One region of the Flavobacterium haoranii genome, then DNA from elsewhere that is predicted to be linked to it. Evidence: riboswitches for the same ligand, from Rfam matches in the RefSeq annotation. Region 1 holds a riboswitch; the other holds the start of a gene.
The links. A riboswitch is a leader RNA that binds a small molecule or an ion and turns the genes downstream of it on or off. The one in region 1 is predicted to bind S-adenosylmethionine.
Positions count from the first base shown of each region.

Region 2: it holds a riboswitch for S-adenosylmethionine, as region 1 does, so the genes downstream of both, GCU34_RS00565 (hypothetical protein) here and GCU34_RS12325 (homocysteine S-methyltransferase family protein) in region 1, are expected to answer to the same signal.

Region 1 is NZ_CP045292.1:2,620,041-2,632,076, reverse strand. It holds gene GCU34_RS12340 (tetratricopeptide repeat protein) at 1-90, opposite strand, end outside; gene metF (methylenetetrahydrofolate reductase [NAD(P)H]) at 406-1,362, opposite strand; gene metH (methionine synthase) at 1,364-4,087, opposite strand; gene GCU34_RS12325 (homocysteine S-methyltransferase family protein) at 4,087-5,076, opposite strand; SAM riboswitch class I at 5,157-5,262, opposite strand; gene GCU34_RS12320 (trans-sulfuration enzyme family protein) at 5,405-6,586, opposite strand; gene thrA (bifunctional aspartate kinase/homoserine dehydrogenase I) at 6,595-9,006, opposite strand; gene GCU34_RS12310 (alpha/beta fold hydrolase) at 9,015-9,980, opposite strand; gene GCU34_RS12305 (O-acetylhomoserine aminocarboxypropyltransferase/cysteine synthase family protein) at 10,047-11,339, opposite strand; gene cysK (cysteine synthase A) at 11,749-12,036, opposite strand, start outside.
Region 2 is NZ_CP045292.1:112,905-124,940, forward strand. It holds gene GCU34_RS00555 (CHAT domain-containing protein) at 1-1,657, shown strand, start outside; gene GCU34_RS13535 (hypothetical protein) at 1,730-1,888, shown strand; gene GCU34_RS00560 (hypothetical protein) at 1,949-2,305, shown strand; SAM-I-IV-variant riboswitch at 2,340-2,434, shown strand; gene GCU34_RS00565 (hypothetical protein) at 2,499-2,789, shown strand; gene GCU34_RS00570 (hypothetical protein) at 2,776-3,588, shown strand; gene GCU34_RS00575 (hypothetical protein) at 3,604-3,987, shown strand; gene GCU34_RS00580 (hypothetical protein) at 3,990-4,796, shown strand; gene GCU34_RS13730 (CHAP domain-containing protein) at 4,744-5,919, shown strand; gene GCU34_RS00590 (SIR2 family NAD-dependent protein deacylase) at 5,925-6,617, shown strand; gene GCU34_RS00595 (hypothetical protein) at 6,628-7,092, shown strand; gene GCU34_RS00600 (restriction endonuclease subunit S) at 7,395-7,955, shown strand; partial or broken gene GCU34_RS00605 (type I restriction-modification system subunit M) at 8,033-9,489, shown strand; gene GCU34_RS00610 (Fic family protein) at 9,492-10,574, shown strand; gene GCU34_RS00615 (nucleotidyltransferase domain-containing protein) at 10,818-12,036, shown strand, end outside.

The DNA.
Region 1 (12,036 bases):
TCTAGCTTCAGATAAAATTGAATCAAGTTCCCCAGCGAAAGTAATATTCGCTACAAACAAAATAACGAAAGTGTAAAGTAATTTCTTCATAACATCTGGCTTTTAAGTATTCCTAAATTACGACTTTTTTTATTACTTTAAAAAATATTTTTTCAAAAAAATCACAAGCCTTCATTAATCAGATAATTTTTTAACTAAATTTTTAAGAATTTATTAGTCCAATTAATTTTTTAAGAGTAAAAAACAAAATAATAAATACGATTTTAACACAAACTTTAAATTATTTTGAAAAATACACTTAATCTGATTTTAATGTAAGTTGTCGATATTTTGACAAACTTAATGTAGGTAAATTAAGAGAATGTTATTAGAACATAAAAAAACCTTCATGAAGAAGGTTTTTTATTAAAATATTGATGATGCAATATTTTTAATGTTATCAGATTTTCCCATAGAGTAATAATGTAACACTGGAACTTTAGCCTCTAAAAGCTCTCTTGACTGTGTAATTGCCCATTCTACACCTACTTGACGGACTTCTTCATTATTTTTACAATCTGATACTGCGTCAATCAAATCTTCTGGTAAATCAATTTTAAAAACTTGTGGTAATAATTGTAAATGTCTTTTAGTTGCAATTGGTTTAATACCTGGAATAATTGGAACATTGATTCCAGCTGCTCTTGCTTTGTCTACAAATTCAAAATACTTTTGGTTATCAAAAAACATTTGGGTTACAATATAATCGGCTCCTGCATCTACTTTTTGCTTTAACCATTTCATATCATAGTTCATAGAAGGCGCTTCAATATGCTTTTCAGGATAGCCAGCTACACCAATGCAAAAATCCGAACTGTTAGATGTTTCAATTACTTCATGAAGATATTTTCCTTTGTTTAAATCTTTAATTTGTTTTACAAGGTCAGTTGCGTAAGTATGTCCACCCTTTGAAGGTTCAAAATACTTCTCTCCTTTCATAGCATCACCACGCAAAGCCATCACGTTATCTATACCTAAATATTGACAATCAACCAATAGATATTCAGTTTCTTCTCTTGAAAAACCACCACATAAAACATGTGGCACTGTATCAACTTTATATTTATGTTGAATAGCAGCACAAATACCAACAGTTCCTGGGCGCATGCGAGTAATTCTTCTTTCTAACAAACCGTTTCCTTTGTCTTTATAAACAAATTCTTCACGCGATGTTGTTACATCAATAAAAGGCGGTTTAAATTCCATTAACGGATCAATATTATCGTAGAGTTCTTGAATACTTGAACCTTTTTGAGGCGGAATAATTTCGAAAGAAAACAACGTCTTTCCGTTTGCATTATTTATATGATCTATAACTTTCATTTTAATCTGCTAAATTTGGTGACAGCCATTTTTCGGCTTTCTCAATACTAATATTTCTTCTTTTGGCGTAATCTTCTAATTGATCTTTTTTTATTTTTCCTAATCCAAAATATTTGCTTTGTGGATTGGCGAAATAATAACCTGAAACCGAAGCTGCTGGCCACATCGCCATACTTTCGGTTAACTTTACTCCTATTTCTTGTTCAACATTTAATAATTTCCAAATCGTTGGTTTTTCTAAATGGTCAGGACAAGCAGGATAACCTGGTGCTGGACGAATTCCTTTGTATTGTTCTTTGATTAATTCGTCATTTGATAAAATCTCATCCGAAGCGTAACCCCAAATTTCTTTACGAACTTTCAAGTGTAAATATTCCGCAAAAGCCTCTGCTAATCTGTCTCCTAAAGCTTTTACTAAAATAGAATTGTAATCGTCTAATTGTTTTTCAAATTCTAAAGCTTTTTCATCAACTCCAAAACCTGTTGACACACAGAAACACCCAATATAATCTTGTTTACCAATTTCTTTTGGAGCAATAAAATCTGCCAAAGCGATATTTGGAGCTCCAACCGTTTTTTGCGATTGTTGACGAAGCGTTAAAAAGTTTATAGTTTGTTTGACTTCGACAAGCTCAGTCTGACAAACTACCTCTATGTCATCGTCGTTCACCGTATTAGCAGGAAAAATTCCTAAAACACCTTTTGCTTCAAACCATTTTTCGTCAATAATTTGCTCTAACATTTTTTGAGCATCAGCAAATAAAGAAGTAGCTTGTTCTCCAACAACCTCATCTGTTAAAATCGCTGGAAATTTCCCATACAATTCCCATGACTGAAAAAATGGTGTCCAATCGATAAAATCTACCAATTCAGAAAGTGCAACCTCAACTGTTTTAGTACCAACAAAATTTGGTTTCACAGGCTGATTCGCATTCCAATCTATTTTAAATTTATTTTTACGAGCTTCTTCAATTGATAAGAAATTTTTCTCGCGACTTCTATTCAAATATCCTTCACGAAGTGTATCATATTCTTCACGAAGTCCTTTAGCATAATTTGTCTTAGTATCTGGTTGTAATAGATTAGTTGCAACTGTAACCGCACGAGAAGCATCATTTACGTGAACAACTGTTTCTTTATATTCTGGTGCAATTTTTACTGCTGTATGCGCACGCGAAGTTGTCGCACCACCAATCATAACAGGGATTTTGATGTTCAGCTTATCCATTTCTTTAGCCAAATACACCATTTCATCTAATGAAGGCGTAATCAATCCGCTTAAACCAATAATATCAACATTTTCTTTTACAGCCGTTTCTATGATTTTTTCTGGCGGAACCATAACTCCCAAATCGATAATTTCGAAATTATTACAAGCTAAAACTACTGAAACAATGTTTTTACCAATATCATGAACATCGCCTTTTACCGTTGCCATCAATACTTTCCCAGCACTTGAAGAAGTAGCATCATCTTTTGAAGCTTCAATATAAGGAAGCAAATAAGCAACCGCTTTTTTCATTACACGAGCTGATTTTACTACTTGTGGCAAGAACATTTTTCCGCTTCCAAACAAATCTCCAACCACATTCATTCCTGCCATTAAATTGATTTCAATAACTTCAATTGGTTTTGAAGCCAACAAACGTGCTTCTTCGATATCGATTTCAATAAACTCGTCGATTCCTTTTACTAATGAATGCGTCAATCGCTCTTGAACCGAACCATTTCGCCATTGCTTACGCCTGTTCGCTTCGCTCGAGCCGGCAATAGCTTTTTCATTCGATTTCACATCACCTTTGAAACTTTCGGCTAAATCTAGTAAACGCTCTGTAGCATCTTCTCTTCTATTTAATAAAACATCTTCAACATGTTCTAATAAAATAGGATCAATTTCATCATACACTTCTAACATTTCAGGATTCACAATTCCCATTGTCATTCCGTGTTGAATAGCATGATATAAGAATGCCGAATGCATGGCTTCACGCACTTTATCGTTGCCTCGGAAAGAAAAAGACACATTACTAACTCCGCCCGAAACATGCGCATACGGAAGATTTTCGCGAATCCATTTGGTTGCTCGGAAGAAATCTAAAGCATTTAGTTTGTGCTCTTCCATTCCCGTTGCGACTGGAAAAATATTGGGATCAAAAATGATATCTTCAGCAGGAAAATCTACTTTTTCTACTAAAATATCATATGAACGTTTACAAATTTCAATACGTCTTTCATAAGTGTCTGCTTGACCATTTTCGTCGAAAGCCATAACGATTACAGCGGCTCCATATCGTTTGATTAATTTAGCATGATGAATAAAAGTCTCCTCACCTTCTTTTAAAGAAATAGAATTTACTACTCCTTTTCCTTGAATGACTTTTAAACCAGCCTCGATAATTTCCCATTTAGAACTATCAATCATTACCGGAACACGAGCAATATCAGGTTCGGCAGCAATTAGATTTAGGAATTTAGTCATAGCGTAAACTCCATCTAACATTCCTTCATCCATGTTTACGTCGATAATTTGCGCACCACCTTCAACTTGAGCACGCGCAATATCGAGCGCTTCATCGTATTTTTCTTCTTTAATTAATCGAAGAAATTTTCTAGAACCTGTAACATTAGTACGTTCTCCAACATTAACAAAATTAGTTTCTGGAGTTACGATCAAAGGTTCTAAACCTGATAATTTTAAATATTTATTACAATCTACCTCTGTCATTATGCTACTACTTCAACTGTTCTAGGCTTAAATTCTTTTGCAACTTGTGCTATTAATTTAATATGATCTGGAGTTGTACCGCAGCAACCTCCAATGATATTAATTAAATTTTCTTGTAAATACTCACGGATTAATTCCTGCATTTCTTCAGGAGTTTGGTCATATTGTCCAAAAGCATTTGGTAGTCCTGCATTTGGATGTGCCGAAATATTCAATTGTGTATTATGAGCAAGCTCTTTTAAATAAGGTTTTAACTGATCAGCTCCAAGGGCACAATTGAACCCAACACTCAATAAAGGAATATGCGAAATAGAAATCAAAAATGCTTCTACCGTTTGACCAGATAAAGTTCTTCCAGAAGCATCTGTAATTGTTCCTGAAACCATAACCGGAATATCTAAATTGCGTTCTTCTTTTACTTCTTCGATAGCAAACAAAGCCGCTTTAGCATTTAATGTATCGAAAATGGTTTCTACTAAAAGTAAATCACATCCACCATCAATTAAAGCTTCTACTTGTTGTCTGTAAGCAACTTTTAAATCATCAAAAGTCACCGCACGAAATCCTGGGTCATTAACATCTGGTGACATTGAAGCCGTTCTGTTTGTTGGTCCGATAGAACCTGCTACAAATCTTGGTTTATCGGTAAATTCATCCGCAACTTCACGAGCGATTTTTGCCGATTGAAAATTCAATTCGTAAACTAAATCTTCCATATGGTAATCCGCCATTCCTATAGTCGTTCCTGAAAAAGTATTGGTTTCTACAATATCAGCACCAGCCTGAAAATACAAACGATGTACTTCTTTTACCGCTTCGGGTTGCGTAAGTGACAACAAATCGTTATTCCCTTTAAGAGGATGCGGAAAATCTTTAAAGCGTTCGCCTCTAAAATCTTCTTCTTCAAACTTATATCGTTGCAACATCGTTCCCATAGCTCCATCGAGTACGAGAATTCTATTTTTAATTTCTTCTTGAATTTTTGACATTTTTCTTTCTTCCTTAAGAACTATACTAGCTCTACCATTATTTTCAATTTGTTATCGCAGAAAACCAGAAAGAAATTCTAACGTTATCTTTTTCCGATAAAATCGAAATAGAATGTAGCACCTTCTACAAGTGTAGGGTTGCTAAGCTTTCGCAGGGTCTATTCCCTCCAGCTTTCGTGATAACAAACATTATACCTATGAACACTGCAAAAGTAATACTATTATTTTATTTTCGAAACATATTCTAAAAAAACAAATACAAACTCATTTTATTAGAATATATTTCTACATCAACTTAAAAAATTAAACTTTTTACAACCAAAATGTACTAAACCTGATTTAAAGCCTGATCCAAATCAGCAATTACATCTCTAACCGTCTCTAATCCAACAGAAATTCGGACTAAACCATCAGTAATACTAACCGCTAAACGTTCTTCTTCTGTTAACTTGCTATGCGTTGTTGAAGCTGGATGCGTAACAATAGAACGCGTATCTCCTAAATTAGCTGACAACGAACACAACTTGATTTTATCTAAAAATTGTCTTCCTGCCTCGATTCCTCCTTTGATTTCAAAAGCCACAATATTTCCACCTAATTTCATTTGTCGTTTTGCTACTTCATATTGTGGATGCGATTTCAAAAATGGATATTTCACAGAAGCGACATTCGGATGATTTTCTAAAAACTCGGCCACTTTTAAAGCATTTTCGCAATGTTTTTCGATACGAACTGGCAAGTTTTCTAAACTTTTTGACAACACCCAAGCATTAAAAGGCGACAAAGCGGGTCCGGTATTACGAGAAAATAAATAAATTTCACGAATTAAATCAGAACGCCCAACGGTTACTCCACCTAAAACTCGACCTTGACCATCAATCAATTTCGTAGCAGAATGAATTACTAAATCAGCACCAAATTGTATTGGATTTTGCAAATAAGGTGTTGCGAAACAGTTATCGACTACAAAAATCAACTTATGCTTTTTAGCAATTTTGCCTAAATATTCTAAATCCAAAATATCCACCGCCGGGTTAGTTGGAGATTCTACGTAAAGAATTTTAGTATTCTCTTGAATTTTAGACTCAATTTCTTCCGGATGATTTACATCGAAATATGTAGTTTGAATATTCCATTTTGGAAAATATTTGGTAAACAACGTATGCGTTGAACCAAAAACACTTCCTACAGAAACAATGTGATCACCCGCATTCAACAACGTTGCTAATGTTCCGTAAACTGCTGCCATACCAGTTGCAAAAGCAAAACCATCTTCTGCTCCTTCCATGATACAGATTTTCTCTACAAATTCAGAAGTATTTGGATTTGAAAAGCGACTGTATAAATTTCGTTCCTTATCTTCGGCGAATGAAGCACGCATATCTTCTGCGTCTTCAAATATAAAGCTTGACGTTAAGTACAACGGAACGGAATGCTCTTGAAATTCTGTTCGTTCCACTTGCGTGCGAATAATTTGTGTTTCTAATCCTAGTTTGTTTTGTGTGCTCATTTGTTTGTTTATTTTTTTTCGGAAAGTCTTAAAATATCACCAAAAACGCCTCTTGCTGTTACCGAAGCTCCAGCTCCAGCTCCTTGAATAACGATAGGCTGTTCTCCGTAAGATTCTGTATAAATTTCGAAAATAGAATCGGAACCTTTAAGCGAACCTAAAGCTGAACTTACTGAAACGGAAACTAATTTTACTTCTAAATTTCCTTTATCTTGTTGTAAATCGCCCGATAATTCACCGATATAACGCAATACTTCATCCGATTTTTTTGAAGCTTTTATTTCATCATAAATTCCGTCTAATTCAGTTAATTTATCTAAGAAACTTGCAGCACTTCCTTCGCGTAAAGCTTCTGGAATTAAGTTTTGAATTTTAATTTCGTCAAACTCATTTTGCAAATCCAATTCGCGAGCCAAGATTAATAACTTTCTACCAACGTCATTTCCGTTTAAATCTTCTCTTGGATCGGGTTCTGTAAATCCATTATCGATTGCTTCTTTTAAAACTTCGCTGAATTTCTTGTCTTGAACTGAAAAATTATTAAACAAATAACTCAATGTTCCAGAGAAAACACCTTTGATTTTGGTTATATTTTCACCTGATAAATGCAGTAATTTAATCGTATCAATCAATGGCAAACCTGCACCAACATTAGTTTCATACAAATATTCCTTTTGATTTTCAGCTAATACTTTTCGAAGTTTTTTATAGAAATCATAACTTACAGTATTGGCTACTTTATTAGACGAAATTAAATCGAAACTATTTTCTGCCAAAGCAATGTAATTCTCTATAAAAGTAGCACTTGCCGTATTATCAATTGCGATTAAATTTTCTAAATGATGTTCTTTCGCGTAAGCAATAATATCTTCTACTTTATATTCTTGACCTTTATCTTCTAATACCGCTTTCCAGTTTTCGCCTATTCCAAATTTATTCAACAATACTTCTTTAGAATTTGCAATCGCAAACACATTCAGTTTAATTCCTTTTCGTTTTTCGATATTTTTTGCTGATTCTAAAATTTGGTTAATTAAAGTTCCACCAACAGTTCCATGTCCAAAAATAGCAATGTTGATTTTTTTTGCCACACCAAAAACTTCACCATGAATTACGTTTAATGCGCGTTTGAATTCCTCTTTACTGATTACCAAACTGATATTTCTACCCGTAACCGTATTGTTTAATAAAATAGGTGTGATTTTATTTCGGATTAAAGCCGTATAAGGTTTGTGGAAATTCGTTAAATCTTGCCCAATGATTGAAATAACTGCAATATTATCGTTAACCGTAATTTTGTTTACATCTTTTGTATAGAAATCATTTTCAAATTCTTTTTCTAATCCTACTAAAGCTTTTGAAGCCTTATCAGAACTTACCACTAAACCAATTCCTCTTTCTGAAGAACCTTGAGAAATAATACTTACACTAATATCGTTTTCTGCCATTACACTGAAAATTCGAGCATCAACTCCAGTTTTCCCTAGCAAACCTCTTCCTTCTAAATTGATTAGCGATACATTTGTTAAAACTGAAAGCGATTTAATTCCTTCGTTAGTTTGTTCTGAAGTAATTAATGTTCCGTTATTTTCAGGATTAAACGTGTTTAAAATACGTAACGGAATATTCTTTTCCACCAAAGGAATAATGGTTTTGGCATGTAAAATTTGTGCCCCAAAATTCGCTAACTCATTTGCTTCGTTAAAAGACAAACGCTCTATTTTCTTAGCATCTGCTACCAAATCAGGATTAGCAGTAAAAATCCCATCAACATGCGTATAATTTTGAAACTCTTCTGCATTTAGATAATTAGCAATTAAAGAAGCCGTATAATTACTACCATTTCTGCCTAAAGTTGTTGTTTCGTTAAGCACAGTTGAACCGATAAAACCTGTAATAATATTTACTTTATCACCATTTTTAACGAAATATTCCAATACATTTTGCTTTGAAGTAGCTTCTATTGGTTGTGCATTTCCAAAATTTGCATCGGTTTTAATTAATTGGCGTGAATCGACAAATTGTGCTTTAATACTGTTTTCATTTAAAACATAAGCGACATATTTTGCTGATAAAATTTCGCCATAAGCAATAACTTGATCTTTAATTTTATCGCTATAATCTCCTAAAAGCGAAACACCTTCTAATAACTTTTGAATTACTGTAAATTCTTCTTCAAAGATATTTTCTTTTAAACCTTCTAATTGGTATTTTTTAAATTGTTCAAAATCGTTTTGAAACTCAATTTTAGCTTGCGCTTTCTTTAGTAATATTACCAATTCGTCAGTTGCATTTCCTCTTGCAGAAACCACAACCGCGATAGGTTCGTTATTGAAATATTTTTGAGCAATCGTTTGAATTACCTTTTGCAATCCTTCTCCGTTTGCTAATGATTTTCCGCCAAATTTTAATATTTTCATCGTGAATTTTAATTGAATATAGGTTTAAGTATGTTGTTTAGTTGTTCAAATTCTATCAAGAAAGCATCGTGCCCGTGAATAGATTTGATTTCGTGATAAAATGCATTGTTTTTGTAGTTTTTGATTTCCTGAAAAGCAGTTTTGATTTCGTTTGCCGTAAAAAAATAATCGTTATCAACGCTTACTAAATGAATGTTTGACGTAATGTTTTTTATAACTTCAGATTGGTTGCGATTTCTAAAAATATCGGTAGTTTTCAACAAATGATTCATCAGTTTGTATGCCGAAAGTTGAAATCTGTTTTGCAATTTTTCTCCGTGATGCAACAACCAACTTTCTACTTGAAATAATCCTTCTGCACTTTGCAATTTTGTATTGAATTTATCTTGCAATGATTCAGGTGTTCGGTACAATAACATGGCGTGAATTCGTGCATCGTGAATTGGATTTTTGGAATTATTCAGAATCAAATCTTGAATTAACACATTTCCAATCAACCAATCAGAAGCTTTCCAATTTGTTGCTACCGGAATTAAATTCGCAATCGCTTTTGGTCGAATCGCTGCCATTTCCCACGCAATTGCTCCACCTAAACTTCCGCCAATGACTGCAAAAACTTGATTCACTTTAAACGAATCGATTCCTTTCCAAAATAAATTAGCAATATCATAAGTGGTAAAATCTTGATAGTTTTCAATTAGATTATTTTCATCTTGATAACCATTTCCTGGAATGTTGAAAACTAAAACTGTATACTTATTTGTATTAATTGTCTTTTGTTCTCCAATTAAAGATTCCCACCAACCATTTTCTCCAATAACTTGCGAATTGCCTGTTAACGCATGATTTACCAAAACTAAAGGCGCTGTTCCAATAGACTGCCCGAACAATTGATAAGAAAGAATAACCTTTGATTGCAACACTCCATTTTGCAATTGGAAATCCTCGAACACTATTTTTTGAATATAACTCATCTTACTTTTTAAAAAAGACTGCCTTTAGGTAGGTTTTCTATCGGCAGTCTTCAAACAAACAAAAATCTAAACTGTTGTATTTACGGCAAGTTTTTCAAAAACCGCTTGTAAATCGGATTTTAAATCTTCTATATCTTCTAAACCAACTGACAAACGAATTAAATCTTGTGTCACGCCAGTAGTTTTTTGCTGTTCTTCTGTCAATTGTTGGTGAGTTGTACTCGCTGGGTGAATGATTAACGATTTGGTATCCCCAATATTCGCTAATAAAGAAAATAATTGCGTTTCATTAGCCACTTTTTTAGCTGCATCAAATCCACCTTTTAGACCGAAGGTTACAATTCCTGATTGCCCTTTTGGTAAATACTGTTGCGCCAAATCGTAATATTTACTCGATTTTAATCCTGGATAATTTACCCAAGCTACTTCGTCTTGTTCGCTTAACCATTTTGCTAAAGCCAAAGCATTTTCACTATGTTTTTTGATTCGGATTTCCAAAGTTTCTAAGCTTTGTAAAATTTGGAATGCATTAAACGGACTTAATGCCGCTCCTAAATCACGTAATCCTTCAATTCTTGCTTTCGCTATAAACGAAGCCGCTCCTAACGCTTCATAATATTTTAATCCGTGGTAACCTGCTGATGGCTCCGTAAATTCGGGGAATTTTCCACTGCTCCAGTCAAAATTTCCGGCATCGATAATTACACCACCTAATGAAGTTCCGTTTCCACCAATATATTTGGTCAACGAATGAATGACGATATCTGCTCCAAACTGAATTGGGTTTAACAAATAAGGAGAAGGTACCGTATTGTCTACTATAAATGGAACTTTGAATGCTTTTGCTTCGCTAGCAATAGTTTCTAGATCGATTATATCTAATTTTGGATTTCCTAAAGTTTCTGCGAAAAATGCTCTGGTATTGTCTTGAGCCGCATCGGTAAAGTTTTTAGCATCCGAAGGATCTACAAAAGTGGTCGTAATTCCTAGTCTTGGCAATGTAACATTCAGTAAATTATAGGTTCCGCCATATAAACTATTGGAAGCCACAATATGATCGCCCGTTTTTAGTAAAGTTAGTAAAGTGGTAGAAATAGCCGAAGCTCCCGATGCAGTTACCACCGCTCCAATTCCTCCTTCTAGTGCTGCTAAACGTTGTTCCAAAACATCATTCGTTGGATTGTTTAATCTTGTATAAATATAACCGGGTTCTGCTAAACCAAATAAATTAGCGGCATGATCTGCATCGTTAAAAACATACGATGTAGTTTGATAAATTGGAATAGCTCTTGTTCCTCTATTTTGTTTCACGTCATAACCTGCGTGAAGGGCGTTTGTTGCAAATTTTTGTGTGCTCATAATTTTTTATTTTTTAATGAATGTATTATTGATTTTATTCTCCTAGAGTCTAGTCTAGGCAACACATTCGGCAACATCGCCTCGGCAAATACACTTTCATTTTTATGAGTTTTAATTATAAAAAAACCTCTGCAAAAGCAGAGGTTTTATGGATTATAGTTTTTTGAAAAATAGTTACTTTATGCCATAGTGTTCCTCTGCGGATTGTTCCACATCATCATACACATATTGCACATAGTTAATTTCATTTTTTCGTTTTTTTACAAGGCAAATTTAGAACTATTTTCTATTTAAAAAAATAAATAGTTGTTTTTTCTAAATTTTACTTATTTTGAACTAAAATATAGTTTTTAAAACCGTTTAGGTTTAGTTTAAATAAATTATTATTCTATTAAAAGAGAACTTCTCTTTAAAACAATCCTTCAATTGAAAGGTAACGCTCTCCCGTGTCGTAGTTGAATGTTAAAACGACTGCATCATCCGGAAGGCTTTCGATTTTTTTAGACACTGCCGCTAAAGAAGCTCCTGTTGAAATTCCGACTAAAATTCCTTCTTCTTTGGCGATATTTCTAGCATAATCAAACGCTTCGTCTTTACCCACAGTGATTACTTCATCAATTAATTCAGGTCTGTACACTTTAGGAAAAAATCCAGCTCCAATTCCTTGTAATGGATGCGGTCCCGGTTCACCACCACT
Region 2 (12,036 bases), 360 kb from region 1:
TAAAGTTTTAAACCAGGCACTATCTATTTTAAAGCCAAACAAAGAAAAAAACAAAGAGTTGTATTACAATTTATTGTTGAGTTCTGTTTTTGTTAGTTTTGATAAACAAAATACTAAATCAGCACTTAATGAAATAGAGTTATATTATTTCAATAATTTACTCGATAATTTTCTTTTTCTTTCCGAAGATGAAAAAGTTTTTTTTTCACTTAATATGGAAAAGAAATTTGAAATTATCAATAGTATTTATTTATCGAATATAGAAGAAAATTCAGGTGAAAAACTCTATGATAATGTTTTGGCTTTAAAGAATGTAGCATTATATTCAAATCAAAATATTAGAAACTACCTAAATAATATAAATCCAATTCTTAGAAAAAAATATCAGAAACTATTATTTGAAAAAGAGCAGTTACTTTATAATAATTCAAAAGAAACGGAATTACTTTTAAACAAAAAACAAAGAGATTTAATAGTTGAAATTAATAGCCAAGAACAATTTAAAATTTTAAATCCTAAGTCAATTTCATGGAAGAATATCAGAGATTATTTAAGAGATGATGAAGTAGCAATTGAAATAATTAATGTTCCAGAAAATATAAAAGGTAAAAATGACCGAAGGTATTATGCTTTAATTATTAATAAATTATGTAAAAGTCCGAAAATAGTCTCATTATTTAAAGAAAGTGAGTTGCTAAAAGTTTTAGATAAAAATGGACAAACTAAAGAAAGAATTGAAAAGCTGTATCAAAATGAAAGTGTTGAATTATACCAATTGGTTTGGAAAAAAATTGAGGATGAGACGTTAAATAAAAAAAATGTTTTTTTATCAGTAAGTGGCACATTGCATACAATTTCGTTTCCTGCGTTATTGAATAGTAAAAACGTAAATTTAACATATTTAGGTAGTACAAAAGACTTATTGAAAAACGAAAATCAAATCTCAAACAAAAATAAAATTTCCATTTTTGGAGATATTGAATATGGTAAGCTTAACGAAACAAATACCTCAAAACTAAGATATACGAATTTAAATTTTCAGATGTTGCCATATTCTAAAAAAGAAGTAAATCAAATAAAAGAAAAATTTGAAAAGAAGAATTTAAAAGAAATTTTGATGTTTACTAAAAATACAGCAACTGAAAGTAATTTTAGGAATATTAATAGTACCAAAACAGATATTATTCATGTTGCCACACATGGTTTTTACAATAAATATGGTAGAAATCTTGATAACTTAAATGATAATACAATAGAAAACGATTTATTAAAGACAGGATTAGTATTTGCTAATGCAAATAAACATTTAATTGACAAAAAAAATGATGGGATAATAAGTTCTTTTGAAATAGCTCAGATGGATTTATCAGGTGTTGATTTAGTAGTTTTATCTGCTTGTGAAACTGGATTAGGCGATATAAAAGGAAGTGAAGGTGTTTTTGGTCTTCAAAGAGCATTTAAATTGGCAGGTGTAAAATCAATGATCGTAAGTTTATGGCAAGTTCCAGATAAATCAACCTCAGAATTAATGGTACATTTTTATGAGTTTTATTTAGATGGTTTTTCAAAAAAGGAGGCTCTAAAAAAGGCTCAAAATATAATAAAAGAAAAATACAAGTCACCATTTTATTGGGCAGGTTTTGTACTACTAGAATAATTTTTTTTTACCAATAGGGTTACCTTTTTATCTTTTTCATATAAACTATAAAACAATTAAAATATAGAAATTATGAGAATCGATCAAAACAACCCTATTCAGATTACAGTTTATGTTTTATCTCTATTTTTTTTAATTCACAACTTAAAGTATGTAATTATTCCATTAATAGTTATAGTTGGATTATTTGGCTTTTATGTTGAATCAACATCAAAAAATAAAACCAATTAAAGGTTTAATTAAGAATGATTCAAATAAAAATTTTAAAGAATAATCTAAAACTTAAAAAAGATGGAATGGTCAAACGAAAGAAATTTAATTACTTCATTTTTCACCAACCTTGAAGATTACAATCGATTTTGTCAAAAATTGAGAGGTTTGGTAATTGCCAATAATGAAGGAACAGTCTTTGCTGAATTAGAAAAGAAAGAAGGATATTTTTTATACACACTAACTTGGCTTGAAGATCAAAAGTATATTGGAGATTATGTAAAAGTTTTTGAACCAACAGAGGAAAATATTAAAGTTTTTAATGATGGTTGTAGAATTTTAGCCGAAAGGTTAGAAATTTATATTACAACTAACGATGAAGCTAAAGTACCTATGTATCCTACTGCTTTCGGAGAGTTAACACACGTACTTAAATAAATTTGCATATCTCAAAAATTTTCTTTAATTATGTATCCAGCATCCAGATAGCCTTAGGGCTAGCCAACCGATCAACTCACGACACGGTGGCCTAGTATGCGGAACAGTCGTTCAAAAGTGTTGAGAAACCACAATTCTTTTACCGTTTTGATGCGACATAACAATCTTTGTTTAATTTTTAATTTGTTATGTTATGCTAAATTATGCAGTAGTACAAAGCCAATGGAAAACACATTTCCATTCCCTTTCTGATGAAGAACTCATCGAAGCATTCAATCAGGAAACCCAAAAAAAAGGCTGGACAACAGCTAGAACCTATTTCCTGAAATCCTGTATTTCGGAAATGTTGGAACGGAAATGGAACCTCAATTCATTCGTTGAATTCCATCAAAACGGCACAGTAAAATCCGTGTCATTACAAAATCCAATTCAGTTAGTAAATCAACCCCTTATTTTAAAATCGCATCAAAATGAAAACAACTAATATTCACTTCATAAGCTTACATCACAATCCAGTTCATAACAATACACACAAAGAATATAAAATCTTTGGTGCGCAACACGTCATCATCCAAAAAACAAACGTAAGTCTTAGCGATATAACGTTTGATAAAACACATCCTGTATTTTTAGAAATACAACACGACCAACTCACCACACTTTTAGATTGGACCAATTGTAAACCATACGAAATCTGGTATTTCAACGAAAAGTTGGAATTTACAGGAAAAGCTTTCAGTATCGGAGAGGCTTCAGGTAGTTTTATCATCCAAACACAAGCAAAATACATTTTGTTATGGAATACAGAACTAAATACCAAAACAAGTGAGTATTTAGCCAATTTCCGTTGCTCGTATTTCGAATGGCAAGAGACAGCCGAACACCAATTCACTAGTCAAAATTTTCCCACCCATTATGGTAGATTTCCTTATGTGATTATCAAACAGGAAAATTCACCATGTTTTACACAAATTCCGGTTCACATCAATCCAGTTTCCAATACATTACCAGGTATTTCGATTGTTATAAATGCAGAAGTAGAAATGACAGCTGAGGAAATAGAACAAATCATGGTAGAGCATGTCACTTTGGTACAACAAAAAGAAAGTGAAAAACAAAAAAGAAACGTAAAAGTGGCTTTAGTCATTAATGCAAACAAAGCCTACTATTTTGAACAAGATAAAGAACCAATACTAAATAATGTTATTACTTCGGGTGGAGTTCTTTTAGATGTAGAGGGACAAATTATCGCAAAAAATACTGAGCATTACAACCAACTGTAAAAAGCATATCAACATATGGCAACAGTAACAGAAGAAAAAATTGATTTGGCTCCAGAACTTCTGGAGCAAATCAACACCCAAGAGGAGAAACAAGTAATTGTGCATGCAAAAGCAAAAGGGATACCAAACGTTCATACCATTCGTGTATGGCCAACCATTTACTTGATTCCGAAAGGGACTTCGCATAAATGCAAATTACTGCATCACTTCAATATCGTAATGTATCCCAAATGGCAACCTATTGGACCATCTGGCCAACACAGTTTTACCTTATTGTTTGAAGGCTTACCTGCCGATTGTACCACTTTTGATATTGTTGAAATTATTGATGAAGAAGGAGCATTTGAGTACAGAAACATGCCAAGAAACGTATCTGATGTCTATCATGTAACATTTTAAGTATGAACTGCGAGTATTTAGCATATAAACCAAAAGAAGTCACACCAGGTATTTGGTTACCTGAAGATGGTATTGATTATCATTCAATATACACTTCTGTGAAAAAATACAACCCAGATGGTTTACTTTTTTATGAAATTAAAAACGGTTATGAAGAGAAAACAGTCTTTATGGATTTATTGCCAACGGCAAAGCTGATACATCATATGTTCAGTTATTTGGAAAAGAAAATAATGTATCAATATGAAAAAGGAGGTGTTTTAAAGAAAACAACTTTCATTTCTTACAGTGATAATTTTGAAGTGGAGCATACAGAAAAGAATTTTTTTTATGATAACGATAGTACCATTTGTTTACATTTCTTATACGACAAACCTTCCTATTATGATAAAACAACGCTTCTAAAAGACAAAAAAATAGTGGAATATTGGAATGCAGATAAAAGACCTTATCTAAGATATGAATATCATTATGATAATGACAAACTAATGACTTTGGTCGAATTTGAATTACCATCCAACCGAATTAAACAATTTTGGGAACACAAGTACGATGGTAATGGAAATTGTGTTGAAATGCAACGTTTCAATTATAAAAAAGAACCAGAGCATTGTTGGTTGTATTTTTTCGACGAATACAACAACTGCATCAAAGAACAAATGGTATTCGGTACTTCAAAAAGATTAGTTGAGGATATCAATTTCATACATGAATATGACGATGATGGGAATTGGAACAGGAAAGTAATTTATAAAAATGGTAGTATTCAATATTTCGTTGATAATAAAACCAACCTACTCATCAAATAAAAAAGACAAACAATTTGTAATGAAAACTATTTACATTTTAATAGCACTAGTAATTCATGTAATAACTTTTGCACAGGACGACAATCCTATTTTCGGAGCGGTTCAAGTAACCTACAGCAGTCATAACAACAAAGAAGATAGTTATTATTCTTATGAGAATGAGAGGTATTTACTTTGGGAAGAGTCCAATGGGAATATTGATTTTGCTAATGTAATTTTAGTTCAAAACTCACACAGTATGGGCAGCGTAACAAATATTAAAGTAGATAAGGCAAACCAATTCCATACGATTTATTATTTCGATTGGAAGTATTCCAATAGTTATGATGCAATAAAAGGAGTGGCTAATGTTAAATTTGAAATACATAAAAGAAAAGGAGTGGAAGAATATGACCAAGCTGTTGTTGCTATTACCGACTCAAAGGGATTAAACACTTTGTACAAAGGAAATTTAGTGTATTACAAAAACGAATTCATATTCCATTACAATTTTAAAAAAGCAATGGATAATCAAAATAAGAAGATGAAAATAAATAGAATTTTAAGAGCTGCAGTCATTGCAGTGATGTGTTTAGCTGTAGTTTTAATGTTAAAATGCATTACAAAAAAATACATTTTAAACCAGCCTAAAGTTGGAGAAAAAATAGACAGTTTCAATAACATTCCAGTCTATTACAATGGCAGTACAGCTACGAATTTAGGAAGAAATCGAAGCGCAGAAGGCTACAATTACGGACTTAAATACCAATGCGTAGAGTTTGTAAAACGCTACTATTACGACCACTTAAACCACAAAATGTCAAATACGTTCTGTCACGCAAAAGATTTTTATAATCCAAATCTGAAAGATAACGAACGCAATTCCGATAGAAATTTGCTTCAGTTTTCCAATCCAAGTAACACGAAACCAAAAATTAATGATATTCTGATTTTTGATGCCAATAGCTTTAACGCTTATGGTCACGTTGCCATTGTTTCCAAAGTAACAGATGATGAAATCGAAATTATCCAACAGAATCCAGGACGTTTTGGAAATTCAAGGGAAACAATTGATTTGATAAAAGTAAATAACAAATGGAAATTAGACAACGCATCTATTTTAGGGTGGTTACGTAAAAATTAAAGAGTATGGATAAAAACAAACATCATATCGTTTTCTTTACGGGAGCCGGCATCAGTCAAGAAAGTGGCATTAGTACTTTTCGTGATGCCAATGGATTATGGAACAATCACAAAATTGAAGAAGTAGCTTCTCCTGAAGGTTTTGAAAAAAATCCGCAGTTAGTATTAGATTTCTATAATGCAAGAAGAAGGCAACTCGATGAGGTTTTGCCAAATGAAGCACATCATTTGATTGCGCAATTAGAAACCAAATACAACGTAACCGTAATCACACAAAATATTGACGATTTACACGAAAGAGCAGGTTCCACAAACGTACTTCATTTGCATGGCGAATTAAGAAAGTCTAGAAGCAGTAAAAATCCCAATCTGATTACTGATTGTAATCAAGACATAAAACTAGGCGACCTAGCTTCCGATGGGAACCAACTCCGACCACATATTGTTTGGTTTGGAGAAGAAGTCACAGAAATTGAAAAAGCCATAGCCATAACACAATCAACCGACTTGTTTGTAATCGTCGGAACATCAATGGTAGTACATCCAGTCGCTTCGTTGTTACTAGCCGTTCCCTTTGATGCACAAACCGTTTACATCGATACAAACCCAGATGTAGAAGAAGGGATTAACCTATTGGTAATTAAAGAAAAAGCTACAATAGGAGTCAGAATGTTAGTAGAAGAATGTTTACCATATTAATTTAAAAAAGATGATTAGAACGAAAGACCATTCAGTTATAAAAGAGGGATTGCTCACAGCACAAGAAACCCAATTGTTTATCAAAGAAATGGAAGAAAAGTGTATGGAAGTAGATTTTATAGGTCTTATTGAAATACTTAATAAATATTCATTGAAAAATATAAACCAAGAAGATTATAATGACTTTATTTCCCAAGCCTTAAAGGAACATCAATTTTGGCATGAGAACGCAATGGAAATAAAAATCAATTCGGTTCAATCATTTGAATCAAAATGTATTGCTTGTTCGTTTGGTAAAACAATAAAAGCTTTTAGTGTAGAATTCCGTAAAATGAATGAAACTAAGTTACCAGGGCGTATTGTATACCAAAAAAGCTTTGCCTTAAATTTTGAAATAAATAATAACGAATTGATAGATTTTGGTTGGTGTAATGCTTTTTTGGAGCAGGAAGAAATGAAGGTGCTATTAGAGTAATATAAATCTTTGTTATTTAAAGATTTTAAAAACAAGAACTCTAATTTTTTTTCTTTTATGAAATAAGACAACTTCATTTAAATAGTACTTTAAACCAATATCCTTTAAAAAAAACTGAAATGCGGTTTTCCACATTTTTTTCTTATTATACTTTTTTATGTTTGCTAGGATATAAAATATTTGGAACAAAATCCTAATATAAAACAATCCAAAAAACTAAAATTTGAATAGTTATACAAAAAAATAAACTTGCATATCTCAAATTTTATTTGTAATTTTGAATATCAATACAAAAAAATAAAATGCAAACTAAAGTTAAAGAGATAGCAAAAATACAATTTGGACATTACAGTATTGCGGGTAAAAGTAACGATGTGCCATATCTTCAAGCGAAGCATTTTGATGATCAAGGGCAGTATTCTTATGACTGTGATACATTTCTTGAGAACAAACAAGTAATCCCTGAAAACGAATTAAAAGAGGGAGATGTGCTATTTGTTGCAAAAGGTTTTAGATTTTTTGCAACAGCTTACAAAAAAGACTGGGGTCGTGTGGTAGCTTCTTCTGTCTTTTTTGTTTTAGAAGTTGACAAGTCTAAAGTTTTGCCTGAATATTTAGCAACGGTTCTCAATTTACCGCAAAGTCAAGCTTATTTTCAGCAAGCAGCTTCATCCAGTACCATTCCATCAATCAGAAAAAATGAAATAGCCGATTTTGCTTTCAACTGCGTATCTTTAGAACAACAAAAAAAGATTGTAGCGTTAAAGCAATTACACTTAAATGAAATCAATATTGCTAAAAAAATAATCTCAGAAAAACAAAATCAAATTCAAGCAGCACTTATAAAATTAATAAATCAATAATCATGGCAGAAAATAAAATCACACAAAAAGAAATCAACAATATTGTTTGGAAAGCATGCGACAGTCTGCGTCCTGTAATGGGATCAGGTCAATACAAAGATTATGTTTTAACATTGTTGTTTGTAAAATACCTTTCAGATGTATGGAAAGATAAAGTTGTGCAATACCGTGAAAAATATCCCAATAATGAAGAAATGGTGCAACGTCAATTACAACGCGAACGCTTCATTTTACCTAAAGAAAGTAATTTCGAATTTTTATATGAAAACAGAAACGAAAACAATATTGGGGAATTAATAGACATGGCATTGGTAGCCTTAGAAGATGCCAATCGTTCAAAATTAGCTATGGTATTTCGTAGTATTTCTTTCAATGCTGAAACTGCTTTTGGGCCTACTAAACAACGAAATCAAATCCTTAAAAATTTGTTAGTTGATTTTGCAGGTTTAGATTTACAACCATCACATTTAGAGGGTAATGATATTATCGGAGATAGCTATGAATACCTAATCTCTCTTTTTGCTGGTGAAGCAGGTAAAAAAGCCGGGGAATTCTATACACCAGGCGAAGTGAGTACGTTACTAGCAAAATTAGTCGACCCGCAACCAGGGAATAGAATATGTGATCCGGCATGTGGATCAGGTTCATTATTGATAAAAGTGGCACAAGAAGTAGAAGGTAAAAACTACTCACTTTATGGGCAAGAAAACAACGGAAGTACTTGGGCACTATGCCGTATGAATATGTTCCTGCACGAGCAAGATAGTGCAACCATAGAATGGGGTGATACATTAAACAATCCAAGATTAATTGAAAACGATGGATTAATGAAATTTGATATTGTAGTAGCTAATCCTCCGTTCAGTTTAGATAAATGGGGAGCTGATAACGCAGCTGCCGATCAATACAACCGATTTTATCGTGGTGTTCCTCCAAAAGTAAAGGAGATTATGCCTTTATTACACACATGATTGAAACTACTTATGAAGATAAAGGGAAAGTAGGTGTTATTGTGCCTCATGGTGTTTTATTTAGAGGAAGTAGCGAAGGTCAAATTCGTAAAAAATTAATAGATGATAACTTATTAGAAGCAGTTATCGGTTTACCTGCCAACTTGTTTTTTGGAACTGGAATTCCGGCAGCAATATTGATTTTTAATCGTGCAAAAGGAAGTAATAAAGAAATCTTATTCATTGATGCCAGCCGAGAGTTTGAAAGTGGTAAAAATCAAAACCGCTTAAGAGATATAGACATAGAACACGTAGTTTCCGTTTATAAAAACTTCAAAGCGGCACAACCTCTAAACACAGAAAAAGGAATGGTAATAGAAGATAAATATGCATACCGAGCTACCATCTCCGATATTCAAGAAAACGATTACAACTTAAATATTCCGCGTTATGTAGATACTTTTGAAGAAGAAGCTCCTGTGGATATTAAAGCTACTCAAGAAAATATTGTGGCGTTAAAGCAAGAGTTGGTTCAAGTAGAAACGCAAATGGAAAACTATTTAAAAGAACTTAATCTGATATAAGTATGAATTCATCCATTTCATTATTACCCATTAAGCGCGATGTTGAAAACAAAGTTATCCTAAAAAAAGTAGCTAAAGCCCATCAAGCATTAGCCGAGCTAAAAGGAGCTGCAAATACGATTCCTAACGAATCCATTTTAATAAATACTTTGTCGTTACAAGAAGCAAAAGACAGTTCGGCAATAGAGAATATTATTACAACTCACGACGAATTGTTTCAAAGTGATTTCTTGGCGTATCAGTTCAAATCCATGGCTGCTAAAGAAGTTTATAATTATGCAACGGCTTTGCAATCGGGTTTTAAAAAAGTAAGACAGAATGGACTTTTGATTAATTCTTATATTCTAGAAATTCAAGCAGAACTCGAAGAAAATAACGCAGGTTATAGAAAAGTTCCTGGAACAGCTCTTAAAAATGATAAAACGGGAGAAGTAGTTTATACGCCACCTCAACATGCTGACGAAATCCTAAGTTTGATGAAAAATTTAGAGGAATTCATCAACAATCCCGAAATAAGCGACCTTGATCCTTTAGTAAAAATGGCAATCATCCACCACCAGTTCGAGAGCATTCACCCGTTTTATGATGGCAATGGTCGAACAGGACGTATAATTAATATTTTGTATTTGGTTAAAGAAGACCTTTTAAAAATTCCGATTCTATATTTGAGTAGATACATCAACGAAAATAAAGCAGATTACTACCGTTTGTTACAAGATGTAAGAGATAATGACAATTGGGAAGATTGGATTCTTTTCATGTTAGAAGGGGTAGAGCAAACATCAAAACAAACAATTGTATTAATTGAAGGCATTAAAAGAGATATGCAGCAATTTAAAAATAAAATGCGTACGGAATTACCTAAAATATACAGCCAAGATTTGCTCAATAATTTGTTTCGCCATCCCTATACCAAGATTGAATTTGTTATGAAAGAGCTTAATGTATCCCGTATTACAGCAACTCGATATTTAGATGAGTTGGTACGTATAGGATTATTGGAAAAACACAAAATAGGTAGAGACAACTACTATATTAATAATACGCTGTACACTTTGCTAAGCAATGTAAACGTAAGAGAATAAAAAAAACATATATAGAAAATAGCTTTTTTCTATATATGTTTGCCCTAATATGTATAGAAAAGTCAATCTTTCTATAGATATCAGGATGCATATGAATCAAAATTCAAAATTTCTATATATATAAAAACAACATGTATAGAAAACACAAAAAAATAAGAAAACATACTTCTTTAGATCTTCTTGCAGGAACTGGAGGAGTGGTAATAATCGACCGTAATATTAACCAATAGAAAAGTATACGCTATGCTTACAACACAACAAAAACAACAATTCAGTGAAATCCTTAATGAGTTAGGAAAATCACTTGATATTTCTGAGACGGAATTTAATGCAGCAGTTGCTAGTTATAACGCAGTTGGAAATTGGCTTTCGAGTGAAAATTCAGCACTAGCACCATACAAACCAGAAATTCTTCCACAAGGTTCATTTTTATTAGGAACTGCTATAAAGCCTATTTCAGAAAAAGACGATATTGATATTGATATTGTATGTAAATTAACAGGTAAAAATCCTATTTGGACGCAAGCTCATTTAAAGAAAATTGTAGGAGATCGATTAAAAGAAAATGAGACTTACAAGCAGATGTTAGATAAAGAAGGAAGAAGATGTTGGACTTTAGAGTATAGAAAATATTCTCAAAAGAACGACCAGTACCATATGGATGTGCTTCCAGCTATAATTGCTAGTGGATATAGTATTCTATTGGAAAAAGCATTTACTAATATGCATGACAGCAATGTAGACGCTCTCGCAATTCGTATTACAGACAATTTAGAACCAAACTATCCTAGCGAAACAAATCAAGAAAATTGGTTAAAAAGCAATCCGTTTGGATATGCAAAATGGTTTATAAATCAAGCTACCATTTCAGCTGAGAAAATGTTTTCGTTAAACGAAGCGGTTAAACCAGTACCAAAATATCAATCAAATAAACTTCCGTTACAACGTGTAGTGCAAATTCTTAAGCGACATAGAGACATAATGTTTGATGGTGATGACGAAAAACCGATTTCAATTATCATTACAACTTTGGCTGCAAGAGCATACAAAAAACAAACTGATATTTTAGAAGCTTTATTAGATGTGATTGAAAATATGCATGATTTTATCTTAGACAAACAAGATGAAAAAACTGGCGAGTGGTATAAATTTATTGAGAATCCAGTTAATAAAGTTGAAAATTTTGCCGATAAGTGGAGAGAAAATCCACGTAAGCAAAAGAAATTTTATGATTGGTTAACAGCAGTTAAAAAAGATATTCAAGAAACAACACAGCTAACAGGAAGTCACAATATAATGACCAGATTATCTGAATCATTTGGTGAAAAAGAGGTTAAAAAAGCATTCAATAATATTGGAGATAGAGCAAGATTATTAACAGAAAATGGAAATAATCGTTTTGATACAAAATTAGGAGTTATGACTGGTGCAGCTAATGTAATTAAACCACATAATTTTTATG